Regions from separate parts of the Stenotrophomonas sp. YJH_SMC_25 genome, predicted to be linked through region 1. Evidence: riboswitches for the same ligand, from Rfam matches in the RefSeq annotation. Region 1 holds a riboswitch; the other holds the start of a gene.
What was found. Region 1 has a riboswitch for glycine ahead of AC5P7E_RS05445 (trimeric intracellular cation channel family protein). Riboswitches for the same ligand answer to the same signal wherever they lie in the genome.
Positions count from the first base shown of each region.

Region 2: linked by a shared signal. The riboswitch ahead of gcvP (aminomethyl-transferring glycine dehydrogenase) and the one ahead of AC5P7E_RS05445 (trimeric intracellular cation channel family protein) in region 1 are both predicted to bind glycine.

Region 1 covers NZ_JCAFSV010000003.1:138,950-154,565, reverse strand. The annotation lists gene AC5P7E_RS05485 (primosomal protein N') at 1-305, shown strand, start outside; gene AC5P7E_RS05480 (glutathione S-transferase family protein) at 402-1,022, opposite strand; gene AC5P7E_RS05475 (NYN domain-containing protein) at 1,166-1,945, opposite strand; gene AC5P7E_RS05470 (NAD(P)/FAD-dependent oxidoreductase) at 2,069-3,349, shown strand; gene AC5P7E_RS05465 (hypothetical protein) at 3,441-3,896, opposite strand; gene AC5P7E_RS05460 (nuclear transport factor 2 family protein) at 3,902-4,333, opposite strand; gene AC5P7E_RS05455 (hypothetical protein) at 4,402-4,818, opposite strand; gene AC5P7E_RS05450 (GIY-YIG nuclease family protein) at 4,966-5,241, opposite strand; glycine riboswitch at 5,282-5,371, shown strand; glycine riboswitch at 5,385-5,490, shown strand; gene AC5P7E_RS05445 (trimeric intracellular cation channel family protein) at 5,573-6,190, shown strand; gene AC5P7E_RS05440 (3-deoxy-7-phosphoheptulonate synthase) at 6,359-7,432, opposite strand; gene AC5P7E_RS05435 (hypothetical protein) at 7,728-7,985, opposite strand; gene AC5P7E_RS05430 (DUF6616 family protein) at 8,097-8,435, opposite strand; gene AC5P7E_RS05425 (DNA alkylation repair protein) at 8,483-9,223, opposite strand; gene AC5P7E_RS05420 (MarR family winged helix-turn-helix transcriptional regulator) at 9,220-9,720, opposite strand; gene AC5P7E_RS05415 (sensor histidine kinase) at 9,793-11,091, opposite strand; gene AC5P7E_RS05410 (response regulator) at 11,124-11,831, opposite strand; gene AC5P7E_RS05405 (pepsin/retropepsin-like aspartic protease family protein) at 11,938-12,867, shown strand; gene AC5P7E_RS05400 (serine hydrolase domain-containing protein) at 12,935-14,098, shown strand; gene AC5P7E_RS05395 (DUF6445 family protein) at 14,142-14,753, opposite strand; gene groL (chaperonin GroEL) at 14,888-15,616, opposite strand, start outside.
Region 2 covers NZ_JCAFSV010000001.1:560,171-575,786, reverse strand. The annotation lists gene AC5P7E_RS02715 (alpha/beta fold hydrolase) at 1-210, shown strand, start outside; gene AC5P7E_RS02710 (hypothetical protein) at 220-711, opposite strand; gene AC5P7E_RS02705 (catalase) at 734-2,824, opposite strand; gene AC5P7E_RS02700 (helix-turn-helix transcriptional regulator) at 2,939-3,661, shown strand; gene AC5P7E_RS02695 (amino acid permease) at 3,744-5,111, shown strand; gene AC5P7E_RS02690 (VOC family protein) at 5,215-5,625, shown strand; gene gcvP (aminomethyl-transferring glycine dehydrogenase) at 5,719-8,586, opposite strand; glycine riboswitch at 8,649-8,751, opposite strand; gene AC5P7E_RS02680 (multidrug effflux MFS transporter) at 9,051-10,277, shown strand; gene AC5P7E_RS02675 (siderophore-interacting protein) at 10,418-11,314, shown strand; gene AC5P7E_RS02670 (hypothetical protein) at 11,383-11,775, shown strand; gene AC5P7E_RS02665 (M2 family metallopeptidase) at 12,411-14,375, opposite strand; gene AC5P7E_RS02660 (phosphoethanolamine transferase) at 15,018-15,616, opposite strand, start outside.

The sequences.
Region 1 (15,616 bases):
GATTCCCGCCGTTCGCGCATCTGGCGCTGATGCGCGCCGAAGCGCAGCAGGTGGAGCATGCCAATGCATTCCTGCTGGCAGCGCGACAGCTGCTGGGCGAGCAGGACGTGGTGGAAGCCTATGGACCCATGCCGGCGCCGATGCCACGGCGCGCCGGTTACCAGCGCGCCCAGCTGCTGCTGTCTGCCGCGCAGCGGCCACCGCTGCACGGGGTGCTTTCGCAACTGGTACCGCAGCTGTATGCGCTGCCGGAAGCACGCAAGGTGCGCTGGTCGCTGGATGTGGATCCGACGGATCTTTATTGAGGGGTCAGAGCCTACCCGTCGGGTGGGATCCGACCCCGATGCCCTGGGGTCGGATCCCTTTTCGCAGAAAAGGGCTCTGACCCCGGACGCTTTCGCTTACGTCAGCGGCGACATCACGCCGCGCTGGTAGGCGGGGCGCTCGCGAAGACGGGCGTACCAGTCGGCCAGGTGCGGCAGTTCCGGACGCTGGATCGGCAGTTCGAACCAGGCATAGATCAGCGAGCCCAGCGGGATGTCACCCATCGCGAATGTCTCGCCGGACAGCCACGGCTGCTTGGCCAGGGTGGCATCGGCCATCGCCAGGTAGTCGCCGGCGCGTACGATGGCGGCATTGATCCGCGCTTCGTCGCGGTCGGCCGGGGCGGTGCGCATGATGCCCCAGATCAGGTCGGTGTACAGCGGCGCCATGCGCGAGGTGCTCCAGTCCATCCACTTCTCGGCCTGGGCGCGTTCCATCGGCTCTTCGGCGTACAGCGTGCCCAGCGCGTAGCGCGCACTCAGGTAGCGCACGATGGCGTTCGATTCCCACAGCGGCAGGCCGTGGTCTTCGATCACCGGTACCAGGCCATTGGGATTCATCGCCTGGTATTCCGGCGTCTGCGTGCCGCCGTGGCTGCCACCGACCTCGATGGACTCGTACGGCAGGCCGATTTCCTCGGCACACCACAGCACCTTGCGGACGTTGCTGGAATTGCGACGGCCCCAGATCTTCAACATGCGGGTAATCCTTGCTGGCAATGCGAGCGGCAACGATACCCCTGATCGGGCGGGGTGTGTGCATGCGGGATGCGGAATCTGGCATCCGGGGATTGCCGGCCAGCGGCCGGCACTACCGGTTCCTCGCTGGCCAGCGGCCGGCATTACCGGTTCTTTTTCGGCAGCGCGCGCACGTAGGACGACTTGCCATCCTTCTTCAGTTCGAACAGGCCGATCGCTGCCAGCAGATCGCTGAGCTTGCCGTAGCCATAGTTGCGCGGGTCGAACGACGCCTGGTTGCCGATCTGGCTGCCGACCGGGCCGAGGTGCGACCAGCCATCCTCGCCCTCGGCCGCGGACACCGCGCGACGCAGCATCTTCACCAGCCGCGTGTCGCTGCGCATTTCCGCACCGCTCTTGCGCGGGCGCGCATCGTCGTTGGCCACCGGCTCGTTCGAGGCCTGTTCGCTGGATGCCTGTTCGGTATCCGGCACGCTGGCGTGGGTCTGGCCCAGTGCTTCCAGGTAGGTGAATTTCGAGCACGCATTGACGAACGGCTCGGGTGTTTTCTTCTCGCCGAAACCGTACACCTTCACGCCATCGGTCAACAGGCGCATCACCATCGGGGTGAAGTCCGCATCGCTGGAGACGATGGCAAAGCCATCCAGGTTGCGCGCGTACAGCAGGTCCATGGCATCGATCACCATCGCCATGTCCGAGGCATTCTTGCCCTTGCTGTAGGCGAACTGCTGGATGGGACGGATCGCATACTCATGCAGCACCGCTTCCCACCCCTTCAGTCGCGGGCTCTTCCAGTTGCCATAGGCGCGGCGCACGTTGGCCACCCCATAGCGGGCCACTTCGGCCAACACCTCGTCGATCTTCGAGGCCGGCGCATTGTCGGCGTCGATCAACAGGGCGATGCGCTTTTCCGGTTCGCTCATGGACTCCTCGCGTGCGGTTGCCTGAACCCGAGTATCGCCGATCCACGCGGGCGCTGACGTGACAGGCAGTCGCCGTGCGAAGATGCCAGGCGCTTCCCCCAATGCCCCCACTGGAGTGAGTCGATGAGTCGCGAGCGCGTTCCCCACCTGGTTGTTGTCGGCGGCGGTTTTGCCGGTCTCTGGGCCACCCGTGCCCTGGCCCGCGAGCGCATACGCATCACCCTGGTCGACCGCCGCAACCATCATCTGTTCCAGCCGCTGCTGTACCAGGTGGCCACCGCCGGCCTGTCCGCGCCGGATATCGCTGCACCACTGCGCCATATCCTCGGCCACCAGCGCAACGTGGAAGTCCGCCTCGGCGAAGTGGTCGCCATCGACAAGCAGGCCCGGCAGATCCGCATGGCCGATGGCAGCACGCTGGACTACGACAGCCTGCTGCTGGCCACCGGCGCCACCCACGCCTACTTCGGCAACGACCAGTGGGCCGATGATGCGCCCGGCCTGAAGACGCTGGACGATGCGATCGCGCTGCGCCGCAAGCTGCTGCTGGCGTTCGAGCGCGCCGAGGCGGAACCGGACCCGGCGAAGAAGGCCGCATGGCTGAGCTTCGCGGTGGTCGGTGGCGGTCCCACCGGTGTTGAACTGGCCGGCACCCTGGCCGAGATCGCGCGGCATACGTTGCGCAACGAATTCCGCCACATCGACCCGGCCAGCGCCAAGGTGCGGCTGGTCGAGGCCGGCCCGCGCGTGCTGTCCTCGTTCCCGGAAGTACTTTCGCTGAAAGCACGCCGCCAGCTGGAAAAGCTGGGCGTGGAAGTGCTGACCGGTACCCCGGTGAGCGACATCGACAGCCAGGGCTTCACGCTCGGTGACCAGTTCGTACCGGCCCGCACCGTGGTCTGGGCCGCCGGCGTGGCCGCTTCACCGCTGGCGCGCACGCTGGACGTGCCGCTGGACCGCGCCGGCCGCGTGCCGGTGCAACCGGACCTGACCCTGCCCGATCACCCGGAGCTGTTCGTGGCCGGTGACCTGGCCGCACTGAGCCAGGCCGACGGCAAGCCGGTACCCGGCGTGGCACCCGCTGCCAAGCAGATGGGCAAATACGTGGCCGAGGTGATCCGCGCACGCCTGCACGGCAAGCCCGAGCCCGGCCCGTTCAAGTACGCCGACTACGGCAACCTGGCCACCATCGGTCGCATGGCCGCGATCGTGCACCTGGGGCGGCTGCAGCTGTCGGGCGTGCTGGCCTGGTGGTTCTGGCTGGCCGCGCACGTGTTCTTCCTGATCGGCTTCCGCAACCGCATCGTGGTGCTGCTGAACTGGGCCGTGGCGTACTGGAGCTACCAGCGCAGCGCACGCATCATCTTCGGCGATGACCAGGAAGACCGGCGACCGAGGCGGTAGTGCCCGCCGCTGGCCGGCTGCCACGCGGTCCGATCCCTTTCCGCAGGAAAGGGCTCTGACTCCGTCAACATCATCCATGCATGGCGTGGATCTACCGCTTCATCGGGCCGCCGGGCGCCCGCCGTTTCGACCATGCGCGGCAGAAGTCCTCCTTCCTTGCGGTGTCGGCAATCTGCGCGGCACTCCAGTTGCGGGTAATCCAGATCGTCAGTGCCGTGCTGCTCAGATGCCAGCGCAGCATGTCGTGCCGTGGCTGTCGCCAAAGATGGCGGCGGGCAATCCAGAACGCCTCCCGTTCCACCTCTGGCACCTTCTTCTTCATCGCGTCGTCGTCGAAGAACTGCGCGGCGAAACTCCAGGGATTCATCGGCTGAAATCCTGTTCGCGGTTCACTGCTGCACGCAGCCACACCACTGGGCACACGGTCTGCTGGCTTCGGCCAACCGCCCACCAGGGCAAGCCCGAGCAGGTACAGCAGGCCAGGCAGCAGTGCGATGCCGGCGGCCAGTACGACGACGGAGACCCATGCCTTACCGGCGGCACGCATCGTGCTCACTTCGCCTTCGGTTTCGGGTACCACAACGCGTTGACGATGACCCAGCGCTGGTCAAAGCGCCCCATGTGGAAGTAATCGACGAACCACGGCGTTTCCAATCGCACCGAGGCGGCATTGCCGGTCACGTCCAGCACCGTGCAGCGGCGGTCCCATTGATCCTTCGGGGTTTTCAGCGCGCCCTGCTTCGTCAGCGCGACCAGTTCTTCCTTCGACATGCGGCGCAGGCCCAGCCGCTCGTCGGGCGTATCGCCGAGGACCGCGCGCTTGGCCAGGTCCGGGTGCAGGGAGCGGGCGACGCGCTGCGGGTCGGCCTCCAGCTGGCCGTCGACGTAGTCATGGCAGGTGGCTTCGATGGCCGCGAGGGTGGCCGGGTCGGCAGCGGGACTGGTTGACGCGGAGAGAGCGAACAACAGGGCGACGGTGGACATCCGGGTCTCCAGCGCTGAGGGCTGGGCGATCATGGCATATGCAAGCCGCATCCACGCATGGCGTGGATCTACGGCATCAGGCCCATTTCGTCGGTGCCCAGCTGCATGTACATGAACGCAGCGGCTTCTTCAGACATGGGCTGCCCCTGCGGGAAGCTGTCCAACCAGGCGGTGATGCGCGCATGGCGCCCCGCCAGCGCATCCATCAATGCCTGCTTTTCCGCGTCAGTGGCGCGCTCCCGCATTTCATTGCGAAGCACGTCATCGCCGATCCCCCACTTTTCCGCGAACGGGATCAGATCGACCAGATCGGGAGGGACCCGGTCACGACGCAGGTGGATCAGTTCGGGTGTCCTCGGGCCATACGCAGCCAGCTCAGCAGCGGTGCCGATCTGCCCATGCTGCAGTGGCGGTGGCGACGGTGCTTGGGTGCAGGCCAGAAGGGCCGCGCAGGCAGTCAACAGCAGTATCCCGCAGTTCTTCATCGGACGGATCCATGTGTCGATGGGTGTGGCGATCATGGCATGACTGGAAGCGCCCATCCACGCATGGCGTGGATCTACTGTAGAGCCGGGTCCATGCTCGGCTTCACCATCAGGCAGCAGCAACAACAGCCGAGCGTGGGCTCGGCTTTACAGAAGCGCAGGATCCGGCGCCTGCAGCCAGGCCAGCTTGCGTTCGCGCGGCTGCTGCTTGAGCTGCCATTCGGCCCGCGAGGCGGCGGCCCGGTCCGGGTACTCGCGCACGGCCAGCACCCGCAGCGGCGGCCGGGCCCGGGTGTAGCGCGCGCCCTTGCCAGCCTGATGGGTGGCGAAACGCGCGTCCACGTCGGTGCTGATGCCGGCGTAATAGCTGCCATCGCGACATTCGAGCAGGTACAGGAACCACGGGCGGAGGGACGGGGCCATGCCCGGATTATGCCGTGCTGCACTGCAGCGGATATACTGGCGCCCGAATGCAGGAGAGAGGCGCCGCGCTGGCGCCCGCCGAAGGCGCAGGCTCCCATGATCGCTCAGGCCGGTGGGCTGGAATCCCACCAACCATGCATTCGACTCGCCGAGCTGGAGAGAGGTCACCGGGCATGCCCGGGACGATCCGCCGAAGGGGCACGCGGCCCATGCCGCTGAACTCTCAGGCAAAAGGACAGCGGGAGCGGCACCGGTCATCGTCATCCCGTCATTGCGCAGGCAGTGGCGGTAGTCGCGCATGGCCGGCCCCACCGCGCCCGGAGCCTGCCCAATGCTGCTGTCCATCATCTACCTGATCGCCATTTCCGCCGAAGCCATGACCGGCGCGCTGTCCGCCGGCCGCCGCCGCATGGACCTGTTCGGCGTGGTCATGATCGCCTGCGTCACCGCCCTCGGTGGTGGTTCACTGCGCGACATCCTGCTCGGTCACTACCCGCTGGGCTGGGTGAAGCATCCCGAGTACCTGGGCTTCACCGTGTGCGCGGCGCTGATCGCCACCTGGGTGGCGCGCTGGATGCACCACTTCCGCCGCACCTTCCTGGTGCTCGATGGCCTGGGCCTGATCGCCTTCACCCTGATCGGCTGCTCGATCGCGCGCGAAGCCGGCCATGCGATGCCGATCGTGCTGATCGCCGGCATGCTGACCGGCGCGTTCGGCGGCGTGCTGCGCGACATCCTCTGCAACGAGGTGCCGCTGATCTTCCAGAAGGAGCTGTACGCGATCATCGCGCTGCTGACCGGCGCGGCCTACCTGTTGCTGCTGCACTGGGGCGTGGCCGACGCCACCGCGATCCTGTGCTGCCTCGGCGGCGGCTTCGCGCTGCGCCTGCTGGCGATCCACTACCGCTGGGAAATGCCGAAGTTCGTGTACCACGACGAAGTGCATTGAGGTTCGCGCGGCGGAATCCGCACCACCCCGGCGATGTACCTGGCGCTGTCGCTCATGCGCAGCGCCAGGCGCATCGCCGGTGCAGATGGGCCGGTCTCCAACTCCGACCGGCCCTGATCGCGGCCGCACCCCCGCAGGCGCTGGCCGCCATCCACACACGTGCCGCACTCAAGCGGCTTCGGACACCTTCACTTCGCGACGGGCGCGCACGGCCGCGGCCAGTCGCTCCAGCACCGTCACGGTGGTGTCCCAGTCGATGCAGCCATCGGTGATGCTCTGCCCGTAGACCAGCGGTTGGCCTTCCACCAGTTCCTGGCGACCACCGACCAGATGGCTCTCGATCATCACACCGACGATGCGCTGTTCACCGTCTTCCAACTGAACGGCGATGTCCTCGATCACCTTCGGCTGGTTGTCCGGGTTCTTCAGGCTGTTGGCATGGCTGGCGTCGATCATCAGGCGCGTCGGCAGCTTGGCCTTGGCCAGCGCCTGGCAGGCCTCGGCGACACTGCCTGCATCGTAGTTCGGCTGCTTGCCGCCGCGCAGGATCACATGGCAGTCCGGGTTGCCGGTGGTCGACACGATGGCGGTGCCACCCTGCTTGGTGACCGACAGGAAGTGATGCGGATTGGACGCCGCACCCACCGCGTCAGCGGCGATCTTCACGTTGCCATCGGTGCCGTTCTTGAAGCCGACCGGGCACGACAGCCCCGAGGCCAGTTCGCGGTGCACCTGGCTTTCGGTGGTGCGCGCACCAATGGCGCCCCAGGCCACCAGATCGGCGATGTATTGCGGCGAGATCACGTCGAGGAACTCGACGCCGGCCGGCAGGCCGAGCTTGTTGATGTCGCGCAGCAAGCCACGGGCGATGCGCAGGCCCTTGTCGATCCTGAAGCTGCCGTCCAGGTCCGGATCGTTGATCAGGCCCTTCCAGCCCACCGTGGTGCGCGGCTTCTCGAAGTACACGCGCATCACGATTTCAAGTTCCCCGGCCAGCGCGTCACGCAGCGGCTTCAGGCGCTGGGCGTACTCGATGGCGGCCTTCGGGTCGTGGATCGAGCATGGGCCAACCACCACTGCCAGGCGGTCGTCACGGCCATGCAGGATCTGGTGCAGGGCCGCGCGCGAGGCGCTGACGGTGTCGGAGGCTTCATCGTCACACGGCAGCATCGCCAGCAGCTGGGCAGGCGGTGTCAGCGGTTCGATGGTGCGGATACGCAGGTCGTCGGTGTGCGGGGGCATTGGGGGAGGTCTCCGGAACGTTGGGGGTCCCCAGCGTGGCAGCATGAAAAAAGCCGCCAGGTTCGCTGGCGGCTTTCGGGAATGCGTCTGAAGCTTTCTTCAGGGTGAGCGCAGTCCTTCCTCCGCCAGTGGCTTCGGAAAGTAATACCAGTAAAAGCGGGTGGCGGCTGCATTCATGGGTTGTATTGATAGCACAGCTTTTGCGCAGTGCAAAATGTTTCATCCGCAACTGGGGACGCGGTTCAGCGAGATGCGCGCCGGCCCTGCCCACGCGGCGGCAACCACGCAACGTCGCTCATTTGCCATGCACTTCCACGTCCAGCAGCAGGCCCTCATGGATGTCGGCCCAGCGTTCCAGCACGCGATCCAGTTCCTGCCGGGCCTCGTCCAGCTGCTCGGGGTTGAGCAGGGAACGCGCGGTGTAAAGATCGGAAACCAAGCGCCGCAGGGCCGATTCCTGGATGGCCACCGACGGCCCCTCCAGCCCCGGCAACTGCAACGCCGGGCTGTCGCCAAGAGGGCCGAACAGCGTGACCTGGAGCGTGCTCTGCATGATCGACTTTCCTGCGGATGGGCATGGGCAATGTCCTGTTTACCGCGTCTGGGTGACAGGCGCATGTGCCACCCATGCCCAGCACGGAATCTGCCGGCGTCTGCCGCGCCGCTACAAGGCGGCCAGGTCGGCAAGGTGCTGGGCCATGCTGTCCATCGCGCCTACCGCCTGGGTGGTGGTGAAGTACTCATGCCAGCCGGTAGCGGCAATGCCGGCCATCAACGCATCGACCTCCTCGCGACTTGCGCAGCGCCAGACCGCATAGAACTGCTCATCGCTGCCGTGCGGTACGCCCGAGGCAATGCGGCCCATCGCCAGCGGCGTGATGCGGACCGGATCGAACTGCTGCATGCCGGCGCCGATACGGGCGAAGAAGGCGTTCCGCTGCTCGGGCGGAAGTGTGGTCCAGGCAGGGGTGGCGGTGTAGAGCTCGATGAGGGTGTGCGACATGGTGGTTCTTCCTTGAGGGTTCGGGGGTTGCCGGCCAGCGGCCGGCACTACCGGAGCGAGCGCAGCGCGCGTTTGCGGATGTAGGCGTTGGCGTCGCTGTGGCGCTCATGCTGCCAACGCGTACACAGCTGGCGCAGCCACTGCGGCTGAGTCTTGCCGGCATCGTTGAGCCAGTTTCCGACCGAATCCTGCACATAGCGTTCCGGATCGTCGGCCAGTGCTTCCAGCAGCGCGGATGCATGTTCCGGGCGCTGCTTGAACAGTGCGATATGCGTGGCCCAGACACCGCGCGGACGCAGTGCTTCGCAGGCGAAGCGGCGCAGGTACGGCGATGTTTCCTGTGACCACGGTTGCAGGTGCTCCAGCGCCTGCAGTGGTGCGGCAACGATGTCCGTGCGTAGTGCCAGCCACGCCCATTCGCGCACACCGAAATGGGGGTCATCGGCCAGTGTGCGCATCTGCTGCAGTTTCCCTGCCAGCGTTGCGCGGGCATCGCTGCCGATCAGGTAGCAGGCCCAGCCACGCACGGTATCGGAGCTGTGATGCTGCCAAAGCGCAGGCGCCCCCTGCCCCGCCTCACGCAGCAGTTGCGCAGCCAGGGCCATGCGCAGCGTGATGCCCTTGCCTGAGGCGTCCCGCATGCGTTGCTGCGCCTCCGGTGCAAGCGCAGGCGCCACCACCTGCAGCAGCGCGGCAAAATCCACTGCCAGGCATTCTGCCAGATGGGTGGCGGGGACGCGGCCGGTGTTGAGTGCTTGCCGGCGTTCCGCAGGAATGGCCGTGCTCATGCTGCGGATTCCCGCCCGGCGTCCGTGTGCTGCCAGACCTTGTGCAGCAGCTGTGACAGCTGCTGCTGTTCATCAGCATCCAGGCCGTTGAACAGCCCACCGATCCATTGCGTGTGCTGCTCGAACAGCGATTCGGCCAAACGCTTTCCCGGTGCGGTCAGCACGATCTGCAGGCGGCGGCCATCCCCGTCATCGTTGCGACGCTGCAGCAGGCCTTCGCGCTGCAGGCCATCGAGCAGGCCGCTGATGGTGGCGCGGGTCACGCCGGCGCGCTCGGCCAGCACATGCGGCGGCAGTGCGCCACCGGCCCCGTGCAACAGGAACAGCACGATGAAGCGACCCTCGCTGAGCCCATGCGGTGCCAGCCGCGCGGCGCAGTCGCGATCGATCGACGAGGACAGCGAGAGCAGCTGGAAACACAGGCGCAGCGGCGCGATGTTGGCGTGACCGCGTCGCTGCGCTTCCTCGATCAGGGCATGGTGCTTGGCTTCGATCATCTCACGCACGTGATATGGTTAGGCGCCTAATCATACAGCAAAACAGCCGCTGCCTGTAAACCACAGCCGATATCAGGTGAACTTTCCCAGCAGCAGGCACGCAATCAGCCCGCCGCCCTCCCGGTGCAGCAGCTGCAGTTCGCCCGCGTGCCGCCTCGCCACATTGGCGGCCACTGCCAGCCCAAGTCCCGCTCCACCGGTGGTGCGACTACGAGAACGCTCGCTGCGCTGGAACGGTTGCAGCAGGCGTACTCGGTCGCCCTCGGCGATACCTGGGCCCCGATCCATCACCTCCAGCTGGACCCCTCGCTCAACCACGGCAAGCCGCAGTTCCATCGCCCCGGCATAGCGATCGGCATTGTCGATAAGGTTGTCGAACGCGCGCCGAAGCAGCAGCGCGTCGCCGTGCCAGGGCAGACTGTCCGGCCCCTGGATGGAGATCTCGACACCGCGCAGCAACGCTGCCTGCACGCACTCCTCCAGCAGCGCGGCCAGATCCAGCGGGCGCATCTGCAACGGCTGCAATTCGCCGCGTGCGTAATCGAGCACCTGCTCGATCATCGTGTCCATGCGCTCGATGTCCGCCACCATCCGGGCCGCCTGTGGTGTGGGCGCGAACTCGGCGCGCAGTCGCAGGCCGGTCAATGGTGTGCGCAGGTCGTGCGCCACTGCAGCCAGCATATGGGTCATGTCCTGGGCCTGCGCACGCAGGCGCTCTCGACCGGTGCCGATCGCGGCGGCCAGCATCTGTACCTCGCGCGGGCCATCATCCGGCAGGGGCGTGTCGGCTTGCAGGTCCACACGTGCACTGGCATCGGCCAAGCGTCGTAGTGGACGCCCCAGCCGGATCGATGCCCACGCCGCCAGCGGCGCCAGCAACACGGCACCGCCCAGCAGCGCCAGTATCACCTGTCGCCGCCAAGCTGCCAGATCACTGTGATCGCTGCCGACCACCTGCCATCGGCCATCGGCCTGGCGCACGCCCAGTTCAAACGGCGGCCATTGCATCGCGGTCAGCAGCGCGGCCTGCGCCTTCAGTACACCGACCCGCGCCGTGCCGTCGAGCACAGCGCCGCCTTCGATGACCTGCACATCAGGCGCCTTGCCCTGTCCGCTCCAGACCAGGCGCACCTCCTTCGCCGGCAAACCCAGCTGCAGCGCCGCCAACTGGGTGAGCCAGTCACTGGCACTGCCCTGTGGTGGCGCATCCTGCGTCGCCAGATGCAGGCCCAGTGGTGCCGCGGCCTGCTCCCCCCGCAGCACCTGCACGGCCTGGTCCAACCGCATCGGTGGCGGCGCGGGCCGAGGCATCCAGCCAACCACGGCCACGCTGACCAGTGTCGCCAGCAGCAGGCTGGCCAGGGCCAGCATCGTGATCCAACGCGCGGTCGGCCACCGGCTGTTCACAGCACCTGTACCTCGGCGTGGAAGCGATAGCCTTCGCCACGCGATGTCTGCACCAGGGCTTCCGCACCGGGTGAGGCCTGCCCGAGCTTGCGGCGCAGGCGGCTGATCGCCAGGTCGATCGCGCGGTCGACGCTGTCACTCGGTTCGCCACGGCTCAGCTGCAGCAGCTGCTCGCGCCCCAGCACCCGCCCGGGGCGTTCGGCCAGCGCCAGCAACAGGCTGAATTCACCACGGCTGAGCACCAGCTCGTTCCCATCCGGCGCCAGCAGGCGACGTTGTTCCGGCAGCAACCGCCAACCAGAAAAGCGCAGTTCACTGGCTACCTGCGCGCGCAGCTTGTCCTGCCGGCGCAGCAGCGCGCGTACCCGCGCCAGCAGCTCGCGCGGATCGAACGGCTTGGCCAGATAGTCGTCCGCGCCCATCTCCAGGCCGATCACCCTGTCCGGTGCGCTGCCCATCGCCGACAGCATCAGGATCGGAATGGCCCGTGCCTGCAGCCGGCGGCAGACCGACAGGCCATCCTCACCGGGCATCATCCAGTCGAGGATGATCACGTCCGGGCGATCGACCTGCAGCAGCACGTCCAGCGCCGTCGCGTCCGCTGCCACCCGTACCTGGTAGCCATGCAGCAACAGGCAATCGGCGATGGCATCACGGATGCTGGCGTCGTCATCGACAACGATGACACGGGCGGGAGTCGTCATGCAGGCAGTATCAGGCAGGTCTGTATCAGGACGGTATCAACGCCGATGTTCCCGCGATACGCCGCTGCGCGCCAATGGTCACCCATGATCACTGCGGAGACCTGCCTTGCGCCTCATCCCATTCGTCCTGCTTGCTGCCCCGCTGGCTGCGCTGGCGTCCGATTCCCCCGAACACATCCTGCCGATGTGGATGCAGGGCGGTCATCCGGCCGTGGCCGTGTCGCTGGACGGGCGTGCCGAACCGCTGCGCTTCGTGGTCGACAGCGCGGCAGGCGCCACGCTGGTCGATGACCGCGTCGTGCGGCGCTACGGTCTGGGAGATGCGGATGCGGAGGTATCACAGGCCCAAGGGGCAAGTGCAGCCTCCGCGCGGCTGCAGCGCATACGCAGAACGTCCTGGCAGCTGGGCAGTTGGCAGCTGCAGGCCCAAGCCATGAAGGTCGATCTGTCGTCGTTGCCGAAGGACGATGATCCGGCCATTGACGGCTTGATCGGCAACGATCTGACCGGACGCTGGGACACCCGTTGGGACTTCGGCCGCAATCAACTGGCGCTGTGGACACCCGGCGGATTGAACCTGGAAGGACCGGGTTGCCAGCCCAATGCGCTGCCCGGACGCACTGACGGCCTGCGCCAGTTCGGCTTCATCATGCTTGCACTGGGCGCGCCCGCGGTGGACGCCATCGCCGTGGTCGACACCGGTGCCGCGCAGACCGTCCTCAACGCCGAAGCAGCCCGCGCACTGGGGCTGCGCACCGACGGCAGCGACGCACGGGTGCGGGTGCGTGAAAAGGGCACCGAAGGCCTGGGCGGCGGAAAGCAGGCAACCTGGCTCTACACCCTGCCCGGCATGACCGGCAACGGCTGGCAGCACCCATCGATGGAGGTCCGCATCAGCGAACTGCCAGTGTTCAAGGCGATCGGCCTGGAGGGCCGGCCGGCGCTGATCCTTGGTGCGGATGCAATGCGCGGCGGCCAGGTGGACATCGGTGCCGGCGCGTCCCGGATCTGCCTGCGCCAGCCGCAGGCCAGCTGACATCCGGCAATGACGCCAGCGGCAGCCTGGCGTAGCATCACCGTGCGCCCCACCAGGAATTCCACGCATGTGCCGTGCTGCCCTGATGTTGCTGACGCTGTTCCCGCTGGCCGTGCTGGCTGCACCTCCCCCGGTACCCTCGCCGGCCCGCATCGATGCCGAAGCGCAGCGGTTGATGCAGGCCGCACAGGCGCGCGGCATGGCACTGGCGGTGATCGACGGCGGCAAGGTGGTGCACGTCGCCGCCTACGGCGAGCGCAATACCGCAGGCGAGCCACTGCGCACCGATACGGTGATGTACGCCGCCTCGCTGACCAAGATGGCATTCGGCCATCTGGTCGCGCAGCTGGCGCAGGACCGCAGGATCGATCTGGATGCCAGCATCGCCACAGCGCTGGACAAGCCGTTGCCGGACTATCCGCCCGAAACGAAGAAGTACGCCGACTACCGCGTGCTGGCCGATGATGCGCGCTGGCGCCAGCTCACCCCACGCCTGCTGCTCAACCACGCCAGTGGCTTTGCCAACTTCGGGTTTCTTGAACCGGACGGCCGGCTGAAGTTCCACTTCGATCCAGGCAGCCGCTACGGCTATTCCGGCGAAGGGCTGATCCTGCTGCAGTTCGTGATCGAACGCGGACGGCTGGGCGAGGATGTGGGTGCGTTGATGCAGCAGCGGGTATTCGACCGCTTCGGCATGACCCGCACCAGCATGATGTGGCGCGGGGACTTCGCCGCCAACCTGGCCGACGGCTGGACCATGGAGGGCACCGCCGAGCCGCACGATGAGCGCAGCCGCGTGCGCGCGGCCGGTTCGATGGATACCACCATCGCCGACATGGCCCGTTTCGCCGCCGGCTACGTGCGCGGCGATGGGCTGTCAGCGACGATGCGCAAGGAGCTGGTGCGGCCGCAGCTGCCGATCACCACCGCCAGCCAGTTCCCCACCCTGCAGCCGGAGCTGCCGAAGGCGCTGCAGCGCAAGGACCTGGCGGCCGGCCTGGGAGTGGTGACGTTCCGTGGCCCGCAAGGCGCGGGCTTCTACAAGGGCGGCCACGATGATGCGGTCGGTAATACGCTGGTGTGCGTCGAGCAGCAGCAGCGCTGCGTGGTGATCCTGGGCAACGATGTGCGCGCCGAGGCGACCTTCCCGGCGCTGGTGGCCTTCGTGCTCGGCGACATCGGCGTACCGTGGCAGTGGGAGTACGGCGCAGCGAAGGCATTCGTGAAGTAGGCATTCGTGAAGTAGATCCACGCGATGCGTGGATGACCTCCCTTCAACGCGCCTGCTCGAAGAACATCAGGTAGACCAGCCGCCCATTCTCCGGCCGGTCGCCGAAGGCCGGGCCGGCGGTATGCCAGAACCACGGGCGCAGCAGCACCAGGCGGTTGAAGCGCATCGGGATGCGCATGGTCATTTCCCACTGGCTGTCGTCGACGCTGTCGCGCTCGATGATGTCCCGATGCATGTCGCCGCCGTTGGCGTAGCCCAGCGCAGCCAGCTCGTGGGCGTTCAGCGCCATGCGCTCGGTGTTGGTGCGGCGATGGCGGAAGAACTCGGTACCCCCTTCGCAGTGCTCCGGGGCGCTGAGGTAGAGGATGCCGGACCAGTGCGAATGGTCGGTGTGCACCTTGGCGCGACCCACATCGCTGGCCAGGGTCAGCCGGAACTTGCCGTGCGACTGCAACGGATTGACCGGCCGCAGCGGCTCGTTGACCAACCGCGACGCGGCCTCGGACAGGCCGTCCAGCTCCAGCCGTTCGAGCGAATTACGCCCGGGGAATGCCCCCTCCTGCGCCGGATAGGTCAGGCCCAGGCCGGCCTGGCGCAGGCCGTGTGCATCGGCTGGAGAGAGGAAGTCGTCGACGACGATGAACGAGGTAGGCATGGTCTGCGAGCGTAGCGACGCGGCGCCATGGCGGCAACCGGACAACAAAAAAACCCCGCCTCGCGGCGGGGTTTTTCCTTGCATCGGGGAGACGCGCCGACCAGGGCCGGCAACGTCCGACGCGGGCGTGGGCCTTAGAAGTCCATGCCGCCCATGCCACCCATGCCGCCCATGCCACCGGCGCCGCCCATGGCCGGCTCGTCCTTCTTCGGAGCTTCGGCAACCATGGCTTCGGTGGTGATCATCAGGCCAGCGATCGAGGCCGCGTTCTGCAGCGCCGAACGGGTCACCTTGGTCGGGTCCAGGATGCCGAACTGCAGCATGTCGCCGAACTCGCCGGTAGCGGCGTTGTAGCCGAAGCTGCCGGTGCCTTCCTTGACCTTGTTGATGATGACCGACGGCTCGTCACCGGCGTTGGCGACGATCTCGCGCAGCGGGGCTTCCATCGCACGCAGGGCGATCTGGATGCCGTGGTTCTGGTCTTCGTTGGCGCCCTTCAGGCCGGCCAGCGCGGTGATCGCGCGGACCAGGGCAACGCCGCCGCCCGGAACCACGCCTTCTTCAACGGCCGCACGGGTGGCGTGCAGGGCGTCGTCGACGCGATCCTTCTTTTCCTTCATTTCGATTTCGGTCGAGGCGCCGACCTTGATCACGGCAACACCGCCGGCCAGCTTGGCCACGCGTTCCTGCAGCTTCTCGCGGTCGTAATCCGAGGAGGTGTCCTGGATCTGGGTCTTGATCTGCGCCACGCGTGCATCAACGTTGGCCTTGTCGCCGACGCCGTCGATGATGGTGGTGTTCTCCTTGGAGACCTGCACCTTCTTGGCGCGGCCCAGGTCCTTGATGGTGGCCTTCTCCAGCGA
Region 2 (15,616 bases), on a different contig from region 1:
CGCGCATTGCTGCCGGCAATCGACGTGCCGACGCTGTGCCTGCACGCGTGCCATGACCGCCTGCTGTGGCCGCCCAGCGTGGCAGAACTGCAGGCCCTTTTGCCGGATGCCCGGCATGTTTCGCTGGAAGGGCCGCATCTGCTGCTGCAGGCACGCGCTGACGCAGCCGCAGCCGAAGTTGCCGCGTGGATGAGGACGCTGTCGCCCTGATCGAAGGACTCAGCCGCGCGCGCGGGTACGCGCGGCCTTCTTCGCCGCCACCTTGCGCACGGTCTTCTTCGCCGCACGTGTCTTCGCCGCCTTCTTCGCTGCAGCACTGCGCGAGGCGGCTGTACCGGCCTTCTTGGCCGCTGTCTTCTTTGCGGTTTTCTTTGTGGCTGTCTTGCGAGCCGGTGCCTTCTTTGCCGCCGCCTTCCTGGCTGTCGTCTTCTTCGCAGGTGCCTTCTTCGCCGCCGTCGTCTTGGTCGTGGCCTTCTTTGTGCCCGACTTCCTGGCAGGCGCCTTCTTGGCAGCCTTCTTGCTGGTCGCCTTCTTCGTACCCTTGCGCGCGCTGCCGCTACGCTTGCCACCACCATCCTGCTTGTTCACGGTCGCCCAGGCAATGCGCTCGGCCGTGCCTTCGCTGGCACCGCGCTCGCGCTCGCTTTCCTCGATGTGCTCGGCCTGGCGCTTCTGTTTATCGGAGTATGCGGATTTGTCACCACGGGGCATGACAGTTCTCCTGTTGTTGTAGTCAGGCCAGCAGGCGCAGCTTGGGTTCGCGCGCCCACTGGCGGGTGGCGGCCGCCGCCAGGAATGCCTTGGCGTCTTCCGCTTCGACGATGCCGGCGTCGTTGCCGACCCTTGCCGCCTTCAGTAGCGTCTGGCCGCCCGCATCGCTGGCGATGGCCTTCAGGTGCGCCCACGCCTGGCTGACGAATTCGATGGCTGCACTCTCTTTCGACAAGGCCTTCGCCGCTTCCGGGCTGAGCACCACGGCTACTGCATCGAACACGGCCGACGGGGTGCCCGCCAGTTGCCCATCCGCCGCCTGCAGCGCGCCATCGCTGAGCGTGGCGCCACCCACTCTGGGGGCGACCAGCTTCACATCCGCACCTGCTTTTCTGGCTGCCTTGCTCAGGCTGGCAATGATCCGGGCATCAGAACCCTCATCGAACAGGATGCCGATGCAGCGCCCTTGCAGGGTGGGTTTGTTGCGACCGATCACCCGCACTTCGGGGGCGGGGGGCATGTCCCGCACTGGGGTAGCGGTCGGCGCCGGGTCGGGCAGTGCAGGCAACGCCAGACCATCGGCCACGCGCTGCGCCAGTGAGTCATCGATGTTGCGCAGGTGGCTGACGGTGCGTACCCGCACCTTCAGCGTTTCCACCTTGGACAACTCGAACACCAGCGCCGATGCCAAGTGCGCCTGCTCCGGCTTTTCGAGGCTGCGGAAGAACATGCGGGCCTGGCTGTAGTGGTCGGCCAAACTCTCCGCGCGGGTGCGACCCTTGCGGCCATCGTCGGCGCTGGCATGGCTGCGGAATCCGGCAGGCGTCTCGCGCGGGGTGTCCTCCTGCAGCGAACTGGGATCGTAGGCCACCCGACCCTTGGGAACCTGCATCTGCATGTGGCCGTCGCGCTGATGATTGGCAAACGGGCACTTGGGCGCATTCACCGGGATCTGGTGGAAGTTCGGGCCACCCAGGCGCAGCAGCTGGGTGTCCAGGTAGGAGAACAGGCGCCCCTGCAGCAGCGGGTCGTTGCTGAAGTCGATGCCCGGTGGCACGTTGGCCGGGCAGAAAGCCACCTGCTCGGTCTCGGCGAAGAAGTTGTCCGGCCAGCGGTCCAGCACCATGCGCCCGATGACCTGCAACGGCACCAGCGATTCGGGAATGATCTTGGTCGGGTCCAGATGATCGAACGGGAATGCGTCGGCGTCTTCTTCGGTGAACAACTGCACCGCCAGTTCCCATTCCGGGAAGTCGCCGCGCTGGATGGCCTCGAACAGGTCGCGGCGATGGAAGTCATTGTCGGCCGATTGCAGTTTCAATGCTTCGTCCCAGACCGTGGACTGGATACCCAGCTTGGGCCGCCAGTGGAACTTGACGAACGTTGACTCGCCGGCCTCGTTCAGCAGGCGGAAGCTGTGCACACCAAAGCCTTCGATCATCCGCAGCGAACGCGGTATGGCGCGGTCGCTCATCGCCCACATGATCATGTGCATCGATTCGGGCATCAGCGAAATGAAGTCCCAGAACGTGTCATGGGCCGACGCGGCCTGCGGGAAGGCACGGTCCGGTTCCATCTTCACCGCGTGCACCAGGTCCGGGAATTTCATGGCGTCCTGGATGAAGAACACCGGGATGTTGTTGCCGACCAGGTCCCAGTTGCCCTCCCTGGTATAGAACTTCACCGCGAAGCCGCGCACGTCGCGCGGGGTGTCCACCGAACCTGCGCCACCGGCCACGGTCGAGAAGCGGGTGAACACGGGTGTCTTCACGCCAACCTCGGTCAGGATGCGCGCGCGGGTATGCGCCTTCAGTGATCGGGTCAACTCGAAGTAGCCATGCGCAGCGCTGCCGCGGGCGTGCACGATGCGCTCGGGAATGCGCTCATGGTCGAAGTGGGTGATCTTCTCGCGCAGGATGAAGTCCTCCAGCAGCGTAGGCCCCCGAGGTCCCTGCCGCAGGGAGTTCTGGTTGTCTGCCACCGGGATGCCCTGATCGGTGGTCATCGCCGGATGACTGCCCCCGGCCTGCTGGTGCAGTTCATCGCCGTTGCCGCGGTGGTGGTTCTCGGCGTGGGTGGTTGCGCGCTTGCCGGTCGGCTTGCTGGCGGCCATTGACGTTGGCTCCGGATGCTCAAAGAGAACCACGACACTGGAACCGGGCCCGTTAAACCGAGGTCCGGCAAAGGTGAACGTACAGGCAAAAGCAGGCTCGGGTATGCTTGCTCCATGCGAGTCGAGCCCGCCGACATCGAAGCCCTGTTCGACGCCATCCCGGATGTGCTGTTCTTCATCAAGGACCTTCAGGGGCGTTACACCCACGTCAACCAGACCATGCTGCGGCGGCTGGGCCTGCGCGCCCGCAAGGACGTGATCGGGCGTACCGCGGCGGAGATCTACCCGACCGGGCTGAGCGCCGACTACGTGGACCAGGACGCCCGCGTGCTGGCCGGTGAGGTGATCGAGAACCTGATGGAGCTGCACCTGTTCGCCAACCGCGAACCGGGCTGGTGCCTGACCTGCAAGCGCCCGCTGGTGGTCGATGGGGCCATCGAGGGCCTGATCGGCATTTCCCGCGACCTTGGCCAGAAGGACAGCCTGGGTACCCAGTACGAGCAGCTGCGGCTGGCGCTGGCCCACCTCAACGCGCACTACGCCGAAAACGTGCGCATGCAGACCCTGCTGGACATCACCGGCTTCTCGCTGTCCAAGCTGGAGCGCAGCTTCCGCAAGGTGTTCCAGATGACCCCGCAGCAGGTGCTGACCCGGCTGCGGATCCAGATGGCCATGCACCTGCTGCACGGTGACGAGAGCATCGCCAGCATCGGCCAGGCCTGCGGTTTCAGCGACCAGAGCGCCTTTACCCGCAAGTTCAAGGCTGAAACCGGTTTCTCGCCGCGTGCCTACCGCGCCCGTATTGGTGGCAGTGTCGGAGAGCCGGCACTGGCCTGAGCCGCCTGCTGCGCTGTGCCTATCCCCGCGGGCATGGGACAGGGTAAGGTGTCGCCCCTGTAGCCCGCCGCCAGCCCTGCCGATGCCCAACTCGATTCCGACCGCTTCGCCGTCCCGCCTCGGACATTCGCTCAAGCCCCGCCAGCTGATCATGATGGGCCTGGGCAGCGCCATCGGTGCCGGCCTGTTCCTCGGCTCGGGCGTGGGTGTGCAGGCGGCCGGTCCGGCGGTCCTGGTGTCGTATCTGGTCGCCGGCGCGCTGGTGATCATCGTGATGAACGCTCTGGGCGAAATGGCGGCGGCCAAACCGACCAGCGGCGCGTTCTCGGTCTATGCCGCCGATGCCATGGGCGCCACCGCCGGTGCCACCGTCGGCTGGTTGTGGTGGGTGCAGCTGGTGATCGTGATCGCCGCCGAGGCGGTGGGAGCGGCCGGGCTGCTGGCCACCGTCTGGCCAGCAGTACCTGTACCGATGGCGGCGCTGGCCTTCATGCTGTTCTTCACCGCGATCAACCTGCTCGGGGTGAAGAACTTCGGCGAGTTCGAATTCTGGTTCGCCATCCTCAAGGTGGCGGCGATCCTGGCCTTCATCGCCATCGGCGTGGCGCTGCTGATGGGCTGGCTGCCGCAGGTGACCTCGCCGGGCCTGAGCAACTTCACCGAGCATGGTGGCTTCGCACCGAAGGGCCTGGCCGGTATTGGCGCTGCACTGCTGGTTGTCGTTTTTGCCTTCGGTGGCACCGAGATCGTCGCCGTTGCGGCGGCAGAGACTGAAGATCCGGAGCGCAGCATCGCCCGTGCCATCCGCACCGTGGCGTGGCGCATCCTGGTGTTCTACATCGGCTCGCTGAGCGTGATCATCGCCGTCGTGCCGTGGACCAGCGAAGCGTTGAAGTCGCCGTTCGCCGCCGTGCTGGACATTGCCCGTATTCCGGGCGCCGGCACCGCCATCACCCTGATCGCGGTGATCGCGCTGCTGTCGGCACTCAATGCCAACCTCTACGGCGCCTCGCGCATGATGTATTCACTGGCGCAGCGCCGCGAAGCGCCGGCGGTGCTGGGCTGGACCGATCCGCGCCAGGTGCCGGTGATTGCCGTGCTGGCCAGCGTGCTGTTCGGTTTCGCCGCCACGGTGATGGAACTGCTGTTCCCGGACCGGGTGCTGCCGGTGCTGCTGAACATCGTCGGTTCCACCTGCCTGCTGGTGTGGACGCTGTCGCTGGTCTCGCAACTGGTGTTGCGGCGCCGCGCGGATCGCCTGGGTACCCGGCTGCCGTTCCGCATGGCGGGCTTCCCGTGGCTGACCTGCTGCGCGCTGGCGATCCTGGCGCTGATCTTCGGCCTGCTGCTGAGCGAGTCGCACACCCGCCTGCAGTTCCTGTCGATGGTGGCGCTGACCGCCACGATCGCCGCCGGCAGCGCCATCGCGCGGCGCATGCGCGAGGCGTGACTGAAGCTGCCGGCCAGCGGCCGGCACTACCACGGGGGCTGCACATCCGCCGTGCCATCCTGATCGTGTGGGCCGTCATCGGCCCGTCGACCGGGAGTACCGCATGCTGCGCAGTCGCCCCTTCCTGATGTTTACCGGCCAGGCCGAGGCCGCCCTGGCCCTGTACGCCGAGGCCTTCGCCGATTTCCGCCTGCTGGCAATGCAGCGCCATCCGGACGGCGCCGGTGCCGGCGTGCCCGGGCAGGTCCGACAGGCCATCTTCCTGCTCGGTGGCACCCACTACCTGTGCTTTGACAGCCTGGACGTGCACGATTTCACCTTCAGCCCGTCGATCTCGCTGTTCGTCGAGTGCTCCGGCGCCGAGCAGTTCGAGCGCGCCGCGCGCGTGCTGGGCGAGGGCGGCCACTGGCTGATGCCGGTGGGCGACTATGACTTCAGCAACCGCTACGGCTGGGTACAGGATCGCTTCGGCGTGTCGTGGCAGTTGAGCCTGGGGCAGATGCCGGACCCGTGATCGGGATTACCGTGGATGTGGACCCTGGTCCACCCGCCCTCATGAAAACGGCCCGCTTGCGCGGGCCGTTCTCTTTACCGATGCCGCGAGGAATCAAGCCTCGACTTCATCATCCTTGTAGGCATCGACCGGGATGCAGGCGCACATCACGTTCTTGTCGCCGTACACGTTGTCGACGCGCGCCACCGGCGGCCAGTACTTGCTCTGCTTCAGGCTGGCCAGCGGGAAGGCAGCCAGTTCGCGCGGGTAGGCGTGGGTCCACTCGCTGGCGGTCACCGCGGTGGCGGTGTGCGGCGCGTTCTTCAGCGGGTTGTCCTCGCGGTCCAGACGGCCGTCTTCGATCGCGGTGATCTCCTCGCGGATCTGGATCATCGCGTCGATGAAGCGGTCCAGCTCGTGCAGCGATTCGCTCTCGGTCGGTTCGACCATCAGCGTGCCGGCCACCGGGAAGCTCAGGGTCGGGGCGTGGAAGCCGAAGTCGATCAGGCGCTTGGCGACGTCCTCGGCGCCGATGCCGCTGGTCTTCTCCAGCGGGCGTACGTCTAGGATGCACTCGTGTGCCACCAGGCCGTTGCGGCCGGTGTACAGGGTCTTGAAGTGCGGGGCCAGGCGCTTGGCGATGTAGTTGGCGTTGAGCTGCGCGACCTGGGTGGCCTTACGCAGGCCTTCGCGGCCCATCATCGCGATGTACATCCAGCTGATCGGCAGGATCGAGGCGCTGCCGAAGCTGGCGGCGCTGACCATGCCGACCGGGCCGTTGTCACCCAGCTTGCCCGGCAGGAACGGGGCCAGGTGTTCCTTGACCGCGCACGGGCCGACGCCCGGGCCGCCGCCGCCGTGCGGGATGCAGAAGGTCTTGTGCAGGTTCAGGTGCGAAACGTCCGAACCCCACTTGCCGGGCTTGGCCACGCCGACCAGGGCGTTCATGTTGGCGCCGTCGGTGTACACCTGGCCGCCGTGCTGGTGGATGATCTCGCAGATCTCGACCACCTCTTCCTCGAACACGCCGTGCGTGGACGGGTAGGTCATCATGATCGCGGCCAGGCGGTCGCTGTACTTCTCGGCGTTGAGGCGGATGTCTTCAACATCGACATTGCCGTTGGCATCGGTCTTGGTGACCACCACCTTCATGCCGCACATCTGCGCCGAGGCCGGGTTGGTGCCGTGCGCCGAATCCGGGATCAGGCAGATGTCGCGGTGGCCTTCGCCGCGCGAGCGGTGGTAGGCGCGGATCGCCAGCAGGCCGGCGTACTCGCCCTGTGCACCGGAGTTCGGCTGCAGGCTGACCGCGTCGTAGCCGGTGCATTCGACCAGCATCGCTTCCAGCGTGTCGATCAGTTCCTTGTAGCCCAGCGCCTGGTCGGCCGGCACCAGCGGGTGGATCTGCGAGAACTCCGGCCAGGTCACCGGGATCATCTCGGCGGTGGCGTTGAGCTTCATGGTGCACGAACCCAGCGGGATCATCGTGCGGTCCATCGCCAGGTCCTTGTCGGCCAGCGAACGCAGGTAGCGCAGCAGTTCGTGCTCGCTGTGGTGGGTGTTGAACACCGGGTGGGTCAGGAACGCGGACTGGCGCAGCAGGCCGGTCGGCAGCGCGTCGGCGGTGCTGGCATCCAGCGCGTCGACCTCCAGCGAGGCACCGAACACCGCAGCCACGGCGACGATGTCGGCGCGGGTGGTGGTCTCGTCCAGGCTGATGCCGACCGAGTCGCTGTCGATCGCGCGCAGGTTGTAACCGGCGGCGCGTGCCTTGGCATGGATTTCATCGGCATGCACGCCGGTGACGTGCAGGGTGTCGAAGAAGTCGCCACCGACCTGCACGCCGGCATTGCGCAGCGCTGCGGCCAGGATCGAGGCCAGGCGGTGCGTGCGGCGGGCAATGCGGGTCAGGCCTTCCGGGCCGTGGTAAACGGCGTACATCGAGGCCATCACCGCCAGCAGCACCTGTGCGGTACAGATGTTGGAGGTGGCCTTCTCGCGGCGGATGTGCTGTTCGCGGGTCTGCAGGGTCAGGCGGTAGGCCGGGTTGCCCTGGGCATCGATCGAAACGCCGATCAGGCGGCCCGGCATCGAGCGCTTGTAGGCGTCACGGCAGGCCATGAAGGCGGCGTGCGGGCCACCGAAGCCGAACGGCACGCCGAAACGCTGGCTGTTGCCGACCACGATGTCCGCGCCCCATTCGCCCGGGGCAGCCAGCAGGGTCAGGGCCAGCAGGTCGGTGGCCACGGCCACCAGGCCGCCGCGTGCGTGTACGGCATCGACCAGCGCCTTGTAGTCGCCGACCTGGCCGAAGGTGTCCGGATACTGCAGCAGCAGGCCGAACGCTTCCGCTTCCAGTGCTTCGGCCGGGGTGCCGACGCGCAGCACGATGCCCATGGGCTCGGCGCGGGTACGCAGCAGTTCCAGGGTCTGCGGGTGCACGGCGTCGTGCACGAAGAAGGTGTCCGACTTCGACTTGGCCGAACGCTTGGCCAGGGTCATCGCTTCGGCGGCGGCGGTGGCTTCGTCCAGCAGCGAGGCGTTGGCGATTTCCATGCCGGTCAGGTCGGCGCACAGGGTCTGGAAGTTGATCAGCGCTTCCATGCGGCCCTGCGAGATTTCCGCCTGGTACGGGGTGTAGGCGGTGTACCACGCCGGGTTTTCCAGGATGTTGCGCAGGATCACGTTCGGCGTGTGGGTACCGTAGTAACCCTGGCCGATGAAGCTGCGCAGCACGGTGTTCTTGTCGGCGATCGCACGGATCTTCGCCAGTGCCTGCACTTCGGTCATCGACTCCGGCAGTGCCAGCGGTGCCGGCGACTTGATCTTGGCCGGCACGATGGCGTCGGTCATCGCATCCAGCGACGCGTGGCCGACGACGTCGAGCATCTGCGCGATCTCGGCGTCGTTGGGGCCGATGTGGCGCTCGACGAACGCGTTGTGGTGCTCGAGCTCACGCAGGGAAGGGGTGTTCTGGGACATGGCGAAGGATCCGTCAGGAAAGGGCACACGCACGGGCACAAGCCGCCGGTCGGCGGTCTGCGGGGCGCCCCTCTGTCCTTTTGCCTGAGAGTTTAAAAGCGCGGCGGACCGCAGCTTCGTGCCCCTTCGGCGCCGGATCGAACCGGTCTCTCCAGAGTTGTGTTACGGGTGGTATCGGGCCTGAGCGATTACGGGCGTTGCGCCTTCGGCAGCGGTATTCCGCTTCTCCCACCGTGTTGCCCGCCGATTATAGCCCGTTGCGGGCGCGGCGGCCGCCTTCGGTCCTGGAGGCCGCGCCTGAATGGCCGATGGCCCGTCCGTGCGTTTTGTGCACTGATGCATGGCATCAGGCGCAATCCCCACCTATGATGGGCGGATACCCGAATTCATCTGGCGCCGTCCCTGCTGCAGGGGACCGGCGCCCGCCGTGCGTGCCGCGCATGGCCCTGCCGGACGCCTTTCCCATGACCGCCGCTGTTGCTCCCTCCACCCGCCGCATGGCCCTGCTACTCGCCGGCCTGGCCATGTTCGGTCCGTTCTCGATCGACACCATCTTCCCGGCGTTCCCGCAGCTGGCCCAGCGCCTGGCGGTGGACGAGGTGGCGGTGCAGCAGACCATCAGCGTGTACCTGCTGTTCTACGGCCTGATGAGCCTTGCGCACGGCCCGCTGTCCGACGCCTGGGGCCGCAAGCGGGTGATCCTCGGTGGCCTGGTGGTGTTCGTCGGCGCTTCGGTCGGCTGCGCGCTGTCCACCGACCTGACCACGCTGCTGGCGTTCCGTGCGCTGCAGGGCCTGTCAGCAGGCGTCGGCATGATCGTCGGCCGCGCGGTGATCCGCGACCTGTACCACGGACACGACGCGCAGCGCCTGATGAGCCAGGTATCGATGCTGTTCGGCATCGCTCCGGCCATCGCACCGATCATTGGCGGCTGGATCCTGCTCAGTGGCGCCGGCTGGCCACTGATTTTCTGGTTCCTGGTGGTGTTTGCGCTGCTCCTGCTGGCGGCCACTGCACGCTACCTGCCGGAAACCCATCCGGTGGAGGCACGGGTGCCGTTGTCACCGCGCGTGCTGCTGCGTGATTACGTGCGCATCGGTTTCAACCCGCGGTTCCTGCGCCTGGCGCTGGCCGGCAGCATCGGTTTCGGCGGCATTTTCCTGTACATCTCCTCGGCGCCGGTGTTCGTGATGCAGCACCTGCATCTGGGCGAGGGTGGTTTTGCCTGGCTGTTCATCCCCACCATCGGCGGCATGACCACCGGCTCGTTCCTGTCCGGGCGCATGGCCGGGCACACCACGCCCACCCGCCAGGTGTCCATTGGTTTCGGCCTGTGTGCGCTGTCGGTGCTGCTGAATGTCGGCTACGTGGCGCTGTCGCCGCAGTTCGTGCTGCCGTGGGCGGTGCTGCCGATCTTCCTGGGCGGCATGGGCATGGCATTGATCTTCCCGATCCTGGCGCTGGCGGTGCTGGACATGTACCCGCACCAGCGCGGCCTGGCTTCGTCGCTGCAGGCCTTCGTGCAGCTGATGATCAGCACGGTGGTGGCCGGCGTGGTGTCGCCGCTGCTCAGCGCCAGCCCGCTGCACCTGGCGCTGGGGCAGGCCGCGTTCTTCGCCGCCGGCTTCGTGTTCTGGTACTGGGAACACCAGCGTGAACGCGCGGCACAGGCGGCCTGCACGGGCCATTGAGCAGCGCGCAGGGGGAGGGCCGGCCGCTTTGCCCGCAACGCTTGCGAAGAGGAACGACCGGACTAGGCTGGGCACTCCAGCCAGCCGGTGCGTGGATGCACGACAGCCAGCCAATCCGATGTCGTTGCATGAGGTTCCCCATGGCTGCGCAGCAGACCTACCGCCTGTTCGAGGTGGCGCTGAAGGAGCGCCGCGTTCTTTCCCCTTCCCTGGACCGCATGGTGTTCACCGGTGCCGACGTGGCGCGGATGAAGACCGAAGGCCCTGACCAGCGCATCAAGGTGTTCTTCCCCTTGCCCGGCCAGGAGGTGCCGCAGGTCCCCAGCGGTGAAGACTGGTACCCACGCTACCGGGCCCTGCCGGACGACAAGCGCCCGCCGATGCGTACCTACACCATCCGCCAGTTGCGCGCCGAGCAGGGCGAGGTCGACGTCGATTTCGTCATCCATGGCGAAACCGGCCCCGCCTCGCGCTGGGCCATGCACGCCCGCCCTGGCGACCGCGTGGTGCTGCTGGCCCCGGACGCCGACTGTGCCGGGAGCAGCGAGGGCTGGGAGTGGAAGCCACCGGCCGGTGTCGGCCAGGTGCTGCTGGTGGCCGATGAAACCGCGTTGCCTGCGGTGGCCGGCATCCTCGAGGAGCTGGCGGCCATGGTCGACCCACCGCGCACGCTGGCGCTGCTGGAGGTGGCGCAGGCCGGTGATGCGGTGCACCTGAGGGCGCCCTCCAGCGCCGAGCTGGTCTGGCTGCCGCGCGGGCAGGCCGCCTACGGACAGCGGTTGCTGCAGGCGGTCCAGGCGCGGTTGGCAGCGACCTCGGGCGTGACTGCCGGCGATGCGCTGGAGGAGATCGACGTCGATACGCAGATCCTCTGGGAGCAGGCCGAAACCGGTGTGGCCGGGCCGCTGTATGCCTGGGTGGCGGGCGAGGCGGGGGCGGTGATGGCGATCCGCCGCCACTTGGTGCGTGATTGCGGGCTGGACCGCCGCGCGATCACCTTCATGGGCTACTGGCGGCACGGCAAAGTGCTGGACTGAGGGGTGTGAAGCGGTGCTGCGGGCGGGGTGCGCTATCCTTGCGCCCCCCTTCGCAGCGGTACCGCACCATGTCCACCAGCTCCAAGACCCGCCGCGACCAGCGCCGTCGCCAGGAAAAGCAGGCCGCCAACAAGGCCGCCGCGCAGGCCTCGCCGGTGGAGCCGCATGCGGAACTGCGCGATGCACAGCGCACCCTGCTGGCCGGTGTCGTGCGCCGCGACGGCGAATGGGTACTGGGCATGGACGGCCGCATCGCGGGCCACAGCGAGAGCGCTGCGCAGGTGCTGGCGCTGATCATGCAGGCCGGTGAACTGCACGAGCGCAACGGCACGCCGGTGCGCCTGATGTACTCCGATGCACTGCGCGATGCCGCACAGGCCGAAGCCAGGGAGAAGGGCCAGACCTTCGAGGAATTCAAGGCCGAGCTGGCCGCAGCGATGGCCGCGAAGAAGAACAGCTGACCGCTGTTGCGGTAGAGCCGGCCGCTGGCCGGCTGCCCGTTGGGTCTTCATCGCGTAGTTGCCGGCCAGCGGCCGGCACTACCGGAAAGGGGCGGATCCTTTCGGACCCGCCCCTTTTTTCATTTCGCCGTCGGGGCCGCGTTGGCCTGCCAGCCGCACATCTGGCCTTTGACTGCTGTTTCGGTAGAGCCGGCCGCTGGCCGACTGCCAGACGGATTTCCACCGTGCAGTTGCCGGCCAGCGGCCGGCACTACCAGAAAGGGGCGGATCCTCGCGGATCCGCCCCTTTTTTTATTTCGCCGCCGGGGCCGCGTTGGCCTGCCAGCCGCACATCTGGCCTTTGACTGCTGTTTCGGTAGAGCCGGCCGCTGGCCGGCTGCCTGTTGGGTCTTCATCGCGTAGTTGCCGGCCAGCGGCCGGCACTACCGGAAAGGGGCGGATCCTTTCGGATCCGCCCCTTTTTTCATTTCGTCGCCGGGGCCGCGTTGGCCTGCCAGCCGCACATCTGGCCTTTGACTGCCGTTTCGGTAGAGCCGGCCGCTGGCCGGCTGCCCGTTGGGTCTTCATCGCGGAGTTGCCGGCCAGCGGCCGGCACTACCGGAAAGGGGCGGATCCTTTCGGACCCGCCCCTTTTCTCATTTCGCCGCCGGGGCCGCGTTGGCCTGCCAGCCGCACATCTGGCCTTCGTTCTGCTGCTTCAGCCACTCGTTGACCGGGGTGAAGTACTCGATCATCGGGCCGGCATCGAGCTTGTCGGTACCGGTCAGCTCCTTCAGCGTGGCCTGCCACGGCTGGCTGGCACCCTTGCTCAGCATCGCCCAGTACTTCTGGCCGGCTTCCTTGTTGCCGTAGAAGGTGCACTCATGCAGCGGGCCCTTGTAGCCGGACGCGTCGCACAGGCCCTTGTAGAACTGGAACTGCAGGATGCGCGCCAGGAAGTAGCGGGTGTACGGAGTGTTGCCCGGCACGTGGTACTTCGCGCCCGGATCGAAGAACTCTTCGCCACGGGTGCTGGCCGGCGCCACGCCCTGGTACTTGGCCTTCAGGTCCCACCACGCCTTGTTGTAGTTGTCGGCAGTGATCGAGCCATCGAACACGCCCCAGCGCCAGCGGTCGATCATCAGCCCGAACGGCAGGAACGACACGCCTGACAGCGCCATGCGCATCTGGTTGTTGATGACCGCCTCGCGGCTTTCGGTCGGCGCATCGACCAGGCCGATCGAGCTGAGGTACTTGGGCGTCATCGCCAGCACGATGGTGTCGCCGATCGCTTCATGGAAGCCATCGTTGGCACCGCCCTGGAACAGCGGCGGCAGCGGGTTGTAGGCCAGGTCGTAATAGATGTGGCCCAGCTCGTGGTAGATGGTGGTGAAGTTCTCTTCGTTCGGCTTGATGCACATCTTGGTGCGCACGTCGCCTTCCATGTTCATGTCCCAGGCGCTGGCGTGGCAGACCACGTCGCGGTCGTCAGGCTTGATGAACTGGGTTTTTTCCCAGTAGGACTGCGGCAGCGACGGCATGCCCAGCGACACGTAGAAGTCCTGCGCGCGCTCGGTCATCTGCTTGGCGGTACGCAGTTCGGCCTCGCGCTGCGCCTTGTACTGCGCGGCCACGTTGGCATCCTTGCCGGCCTTGGCCAGCGCCGCGCTCAGGTTGGTCTGGTACTGCTTTTCCAGCGCCGCGGTGATGTCCAGGCTGCCGGCGCCCGGGTACGGTTCCAGCTGGTCCCACAGGTTCGACCAGTCCTGCTGCCACATGTTGCCCAGCAGGTGCGCGGCGATCAGGCCATTGCCAACTTCGGCCTTGTCCTTGCCATAGGTCTTGTCCAGCTTGCCGCGCGCGTAGCAGTGCAGCTGCTCGTACATCGGCTTGACCTGTTCCCACAGGCGGTCGGTTTCCGGGCCGATCTGCTCCGGCGGCATGTCGTAGCCGCTGCGCCACATCTGGCCGGCATCGGTGAAGCCCATGCCCTTGGCGCCTTCGTTCACCAGGCCGACGAACTTCTGGTAGTCGCCGCGCATGCTCTTGGTGGTGCTGTGCCAGCCCTGCCAGGCGTCAAGCTGCTTGTCGTAGTCGCGGCTGCGCGCCAGTACCTGTTCCAGCTCGCCCAGCTGGCGGCAGGAGTTCGGATCGTTGGCGTCGGTGCAGTACTTGCCGGCACCGTAGCTGCCTTCCATGCGGGTGGCGATCTGGGTCAGCTCGGCCAGCGTGGCCGGATCGCGCGGCGCCGGCATCGAGGACATCAGTTTCAGCAGGTGGATCGCACGCTTGCTGTCCTCGCTCATCGGCTTGCCGTCGAACTTGGCGGCCTGCTCGATCCAGCTGTTGAGCTGGGTCAGCGAGCGCTCGTTGGCCTTGGCCGCGATGCGTTCGGAATCACTGTTGATGTAGGTGGAAGACAGCCACTGCGCCGAGGTCATCTCCGGGTAGGCGGCCTTGAATTCGGCATTGATGCGGGCCACGAACTGGTCGGCGGTTTCGCCGGCCGGGGCGCTGCTGCTGGCGGTATCGGTGCCTGGGGCAGCTTCCTTTTTGCAGGCGGCCAGGGCCAGCGTGGCGGCGGCGATTGCCGAGGCCAGCAGGAGATGACGGTGTTTCACGGGCGGTCCTTGGGTGGTGAACGACGGCCGAAGGCTAGTGGGCAGTGGCTGCGACCGCAAGTGGCGGAAGTCGGCCGGGTTCGGCAGGGCTGCGCCCTGCACCCGCAGAAGCAACGGCAACGGCCAAAGCAACAGCAGAAGCGGGCTATCCGTGGGATGGCGGGGCGGTGTGGGCTTGCAGGACACGCCGTAAACCCATCCATGGGGGCTCGATGGCGCCATCCATGGCGCCAACGGTCCTGCAAGCCCACACCGCCCCACCTCTGACAGATCGCGGCGGCCGTTGGTGGGTGTCGACCTTGGTCGACACATCTGTCAGGTATCGAAAATCAAAATGGGGTCGGATCCGTTTTCCTCAGGAAAACGGATCCGACCCCAAGGTCGTTCCAACAGATCGCGGAAATCTGTCGAAGGCGGGGTGGGTCCGGTTGCGGGGGCGTGAGCCGCATGGATGCGGCGACCGAGCTTACATGGACGTACTTGCAGCGTCCCCCGCAACCGGACCCACCCCGCCAATCCACGGAATGCCAGCTTTTGCTTTTGCTTTTGCTGTTGCTGTTGCTGTTGCTGTTGCTGTCGAGGCTGCCGGCCAGCGGCCGGCACTACCGCAGGTGCAGGGCTGCAAGCCCTGCCGAACAACCCTCAACCTTCGCAGTTGGCGAACAGGTCGCGATCGCGCTCGTACAGCGAGGTCTTCACCTGCATCAGGCCCAGCACCGACGGGAACAGGTTGTCGTGGTCGGTATAGGCCGCCGAACGCTTGCGCACGCACTGCAGGTCCAACCCACGGCTGCTGGCGAAGCCCGGCGAGAACCACATCGTCATCGGTACGCGGGTCTGCTCGGCCGGAGCGATCGCATACGGCACGCCATGCAGGAACAGGCCCTTCTCGCCCAGCGATTCACCATGATCGGACAGGTAGATCATCGCCGTGTCGTAATCCTGCATGCCCTGCAGGGTGCCGATGGTCTTGCTCAGGAAATGATCGGTGTACAACACCGCGTTGTCATAGCTGTTGGTGATCTCTTCGCGAGAGCAACGGCCGATGTCACGGGTGTCGCAGGTTGGCTTGAAGCGCGCGAAGGCTGCCGGGTAACGCTCGAAGTAGGCCGGGCCGTGGTTGCCCAGCTGGTGCAGCACCACCACGCGGTCGCCGGGCTTGGCACGCACCTGGGTGGCCAGGTCCTGCAGCAGGATCTCGTCCATGCAGCGGCCATCGGCGCACAGCCCCGGCGTGGTCG